DNA from 2 places in the Pseudomonas sp. ICMP 8385 genome. Region 1 is predicted to be linked to the other one. Evidence: predicted binding sites of a transcription regulator. Region 1 holds the regulator's gene; the other holds the start of a gene.
What was found. Region 1 encodes sigma-54, which starts transcription at its own class of promoters, with help from an activator protein. Its sites were predicted from a motif close to ANTGGCATNNANNTTGCTNT; they were not measured.
Positions count from the first base shown of each region.

Region 2: a site for sigma-54 is predicted at 1,344-1,363, ahead of AO268_RS30065 (circularly permuted type 2 ATP-grasp protein). Genes of this name have one in related genera too.

Region 1 covers NZ_LKBY01000001.1:138,002-140,407, forward strand. The annotation lists gene hpf (ribosome hibernation-promoting factor, HPF/YfiA family) at 1-261, opposite strand, end outside; gene AO268_RS00690 (RNA polymerase factor sigma-54) at 337-1,830, opposite strand; gene lptB (LPS export ABC transporter ATP-binding protein) at 2,015-2,406, opposite strand, start outside.
Region 2 covers NZ_LKBY01000157.1:5,488-7,893, forward strand. The annotation lists gene AO268_RS30050 (START domain-containing protein) at 1-42, shown strand, start outside; gene AO268_RS30055 (hypothetical protein) at 145-381, shown strand; gene AO268_RS30060 (ribonuclease E inhibitor RraB) at 592-933, shown strand; gene AO268_RS30065 (circularly permuted type 2 ATP-grasp protein) at 1,397-2,406, shown strand, end outside.

The sequences.
Region 1 (2,406 bases):
CTTTTTGATTTGGCGATCCAGCTTGTCGGTCAGGTCGTCAATGGCGGCATACATGTCTGAATGCTCTGCATTGGCGACTACTTCCCCGCCGGGTATACGCAAGGTGGCTTCGATTTTCTGCTTTAGCTTTTCGACAGACATGATGACTTGCACATTGGTGATCTTGTCGAAATGCCCCTCAATCCGTTTGAGTTTTTCGCTGATGTAGGCGCGCAGCGGTTCGGTCACTTCCAGTTGGTGTCCACTGATATTGACTTGCATACAGCTTCTCCTTCGTTGCCAGTGCATAAAGCGGCGGGTAGGAATACCCGCCACTGGAACGCTGTGGCCTGCCCGTCACATCAACCGCTTACGCTCGCTGGAAGGCGCGATCCCAAGGGACTCGCGGTACTTGGCGACGGTTCGACGGGCGACCTGAATGCCTTGTGCCTCCAGTAAACCAGCGATCTTGCTGTCACTCAACGGCTTTTTCTGATTTTCCGCGGCAACCAGTTTTTTGATGATCGCGCGGATCGCCGTGGACGAGCATTCGCCGCCTTCGGAGGTGCTGACGTGGCTGGAGAAAAAGTATTTCAGCTCATAGATACCGCGCGGGGTATGCATGAATTTCTGGGTGGTGACCCGGGAAATGGTCGATTCATGCATGCCGACGGCTTCGGCAATGTCATGCAGCACCAGCGGCTTCATTGCCTCGTCGCCGTACTCCAGGAAGCCGCGCTGATGCTCGACGATCTGGGTGGCTACTTTCATCAGGGTCTCGTTGCGGCTTTGCAGGCTCTTGATGAACCAGCGCGCTTCCTGCAACTGGTTGCGCATGAAGGTGTTGTCGGCACTGGTATCGGCCCGGCGCACGAAACCTGCGTATTGCGGGTTGACCCGCAGGCGCGGCACCGATTCCTGGTTCAGTTCCACCAGCCAGCGCTCGTTGTCCTTGCGCACGATTACGTCGGGGACGACGTATTCGGCTTCGCTGGACTCGATTTGCGAACCGGGACGCGGGTTGAGGCTCTGGACCAGTTCGATGATCTGGCGCAGGTCATCTTCCTTGAGCTTCATCCGGCGCATCAACTGGCTGTAGTCGCGGCTGCCCAGCAGGTCGATGTAGTCGGTGACCAGGCGTTGGGCCTCGGCCAGCCAGGGGGTCTTGGCGGGCAGCTGGCGCAGTTGCAGCAACAGGCACTCGCTGAGGTTGCGCGCACCAATGCCGGCGGGCTCGAACTGCTGGATGCGGTGCAGGACCGCTTCGATTTCGTCCAGCTCGATATCCAGTTCCGGGTCAAAGGCCTCGAGGATTTCCTCAAGGGTCTCGTCCAGGTAGCCCTGATTATTGATGCAGTCGATCAGGGTCACGGCGATCAGGCGATCGGTGTCGGACATCGGGGCAAGGTTCAGTTGCCACAGCAAGTGGCTCTGCAGGCTTTCACCGACGGAGGTGCGGGTGGTGAAGTCCCACTCGTCATCGTCGTTGCTGGGCAGGCTGCTGGCGCTGGTCTGGTAGACATCTTCCCAGGCCGTATCCACCGGCAGTTCATTGGGAATGCGCTCGTTCCACTCGCCTTCTTCCAGGTTATCCACCGTGGGTGCGGTTTCCTGGTAGGACGGTTCCTGGACGTCGGCGTTGGGTTTTTGCTCGATGTTGTCGGCCAGTGGATCGGCATTGTCGAAGTCGTCGCCTTCTTCCTGGCGTTCGAGCATCGGGTTGGACTCCAGGGCCTCCTGGATTTCCTGTTGCAGGTCCAGGGTCGACAATTGGAGCAGGCGGATGGCCTGTTGCAGCTGCGGTGTCATCGTCAGCTGCTGGCCCATTCTCAGGACTAGCGATGGTTTCATGGCAGGGGCTTAACACCTTATTCGCCGGCGCAATGCGCCATCCACGACAGGGCGCGTGAGCGCCAAACATAAGCAAATTATATGCCTGATATCGGGGGCTTTGCCTAGAGCGCGGTAACAATAAAAATAATAAGGTTTTTATTGACTCCCGCGCCTGATGGCGAATGTCCTGACATCCCAGTGTTTACAGGCGGAACTCGTGCCCCAGGTACACTTCCTTGACCAGTTCGTTGGCCAGGATGGTGGCGGAGTCGCCTTCGGCAATCAGTTGGCCGTCGTTGACGATATACGCGGTTTCGCAGATATCCAGGGTCTCACGCACGTTGTGGTCGGTGATCAACACGCCGATCCCCTTGGCCTTGAGGTGATGGATGATCTGCTTGATGTCGCCTACCGAAATCGGGTCGACACCGGCGAAGGGTTCGTCCAGCAGGATGAACTTCGGTGCCGTGGCCAGGGCGCGGGCGATTTCCACACGACGACGCTCGCCGCCGGACAGGCTCATGCCGAGGTTGTCGCGGATGTGGTTGATGTGGAACTCCTGCAGCAGGCTTTCCAGTTCCTGGCGGCGTCCAT
Region 2 (2,406 bases), on a different contig from region 1:
AAGACTTTGAAGGCCCTCAAGGCACTTGCCGAGAAACCGTAAGCGCAACCGAGCTGTGCCTCCTGCCTTGAGTGGAACGATCACCGTGCCCTCAAGGTCCAGATATGTGTAAGCCCATCCATGGGCTTTATCGAGGAGGCACTGATGCAAAACTGGCAAGTTACCTTCGTTGACGATCACGGCGTGCAATCGGTAGAGCAGTTTGCCTGTGAGCAAAAGCCTAGCCTCGAAGATGCAGCGCAGATGATTCGCGCCAAATTGCTGCCCATTCCCGCCAAGCTGGACCTCAATGACCTGGACGGCCGGATCGCCGAACCGACGGTCAAAAGCCTCAAGGATCAGAACAGTATCCAGATCCTCGATATTTCTCCCGCCGCCTGAATATTCCCTGACGGTCGTTAAAGCGCTGCTGGTGGAGGTGATAGCTTCGCGCTACTCTGCAAGAGAGATCAGCGAATGAATCGCTAAGGTCTGGTCTTGTCAGCTACATGCTTGTTTTCCTGCGGCGATGTCATTGCCGTCTACCTGCGCCGTTCACGCGCAGGCCTGGGAAGCACGGAAAGTCTATCCATTGGTTGAGGAGGACGTTTCATGAGCACAGCCTATCAAGAAGACATCAGCACCCACGTGTTACGCCGCATGAAAGAGGGCGGCTTCGACTTCTCACGTTTCCACCCCATCGAGTTCTACGCCATTTTCCCGGATGAGGAGCATGCGCGTCGGGCGGCGGGTCGGTTTCGTGGGGAGTCGATCAATGCCCAGGTCAGTGCACGGGATGACGGTGCCTGGTTCCTGGAGTTGAGCAAGGTCATGTTCGCCACCTATGACGGTATCGGTGATTTCGAGCAGGACTTCGAGGCGGTAGTCGAGCCCTTGGGCGGGATTATCGAGGGATGGGGCGTAAAGCACGAGGTTCGTGGGTTACCCATGTAGACACATGATCAATAAAGCAGCGTATCGGCTGACCCTCGGGTCGGCCGATTTTGTTTGTGGCGGCGCAAAGTACTTGGAACTTATTGCGAAAAATCCTCCACCAAAAAAAAGCCACCCGAGCAGGGTGGCCAAAAGGGAAGACCGGAAAGAAGGGGGAACCGGTCGGTACTTGCACTTACAAATTACCGACCGGGATAGGTTGATGCTGTAGGACGAATCCTGTTCAGCGCATGGGAGTGATTATCCGCAGGGTTTATCGGGCAGTGAAATCAACTCTGACTATGCTGGTGATAGGCAACGCCTGCGTCTGTTTGAAGCGAGCATGGCGAAGCGGGGATGGTGGCTGCACCAGGACGGTGCGGCGCTGTCTTGGGTTATATCCAACTGATTGATACTTAAGTGTTTATGCCGCTGGCACGGGCCTTGCGACAGTCCGTTGCGTCCGGGTGACAAGGAGTTCGGCATGATCCGCACTTATTACGATGAAATGTACGATGAGGCCGGCCAGGTCCGGCCGCACTATCGCGAGTTTGCCCGCTGGCTGGAGCAAACCCCGCCGGAACTGCTGGCCCAGCGTCGGCGTGAAGCCGATTTGCTGTTTCACCGCGCCGGTATCACCTTCACCCTGTACGGCGACGAACAGGGCACCGAGCGCCTGATTCCCTTCGATACCATCCCGCGCAGCATTCCCGCCAGTGAATGGCGAGTGGTCGAACGTGGCTGCATCCAGCGGGTCAAGGCATTGAACCTGTTCCTCGCCGACCTGTACCACGACCAGCGGATTATCAAGGCCGGGATCATTCCTGCCGAGCAAGTGCTGGCCAACGAGCAATACCAGTTGGCGATGCAGGGTCTGGACCTGCACCGAGATATCTATTCCCACGTCTCGGGTGTCGACCTCGTACGGGATGGCGACGGCACGTACTACGTGCTGGAAGACAACCTGCGCACCCCCAGCGGTGTGAGCTACATGCTCGAAGACCGCAAGATGATGATGCGCCTGTTCCCCGAGCTGTTCGCCGCCCAGCGCATCGCGCCGATCGATCATTACCCCAACCTGTTGCTCGACACCCTGAAAAGCGCCAGCCCGCTGGACAACCCCAGCGTGGTGGTGCTGACGCCCGGGCGCTTCAACAGCGCGTTCTTTGAACATGCCTTCCTCGCCCGGGAAATGGGGGTAGAGCTGGTGGAAGGCGCCGACCTGTTCGTGCGTGACGACCGCGTATTCATGCGCACCACCGACGGGCCGAAGGCGGTGGATGTGATCTACCGCCGCCTCGACGATGCCTACCTCGACCCGCTGGCCTTCAACCCGGCGTCGATGCTCGGCGTGCCGGGCCTGCTGGCCGCCTACCGCTCGGGCAACGTGGTGCTGGCCAATGCCATTGGCACCGGGGTGGCGGATGACAAGTCGGTGTATCCCTTCGTTACCGACATGATCCGTTTTTACCTGGATGAAGAGCCGATCCTCAA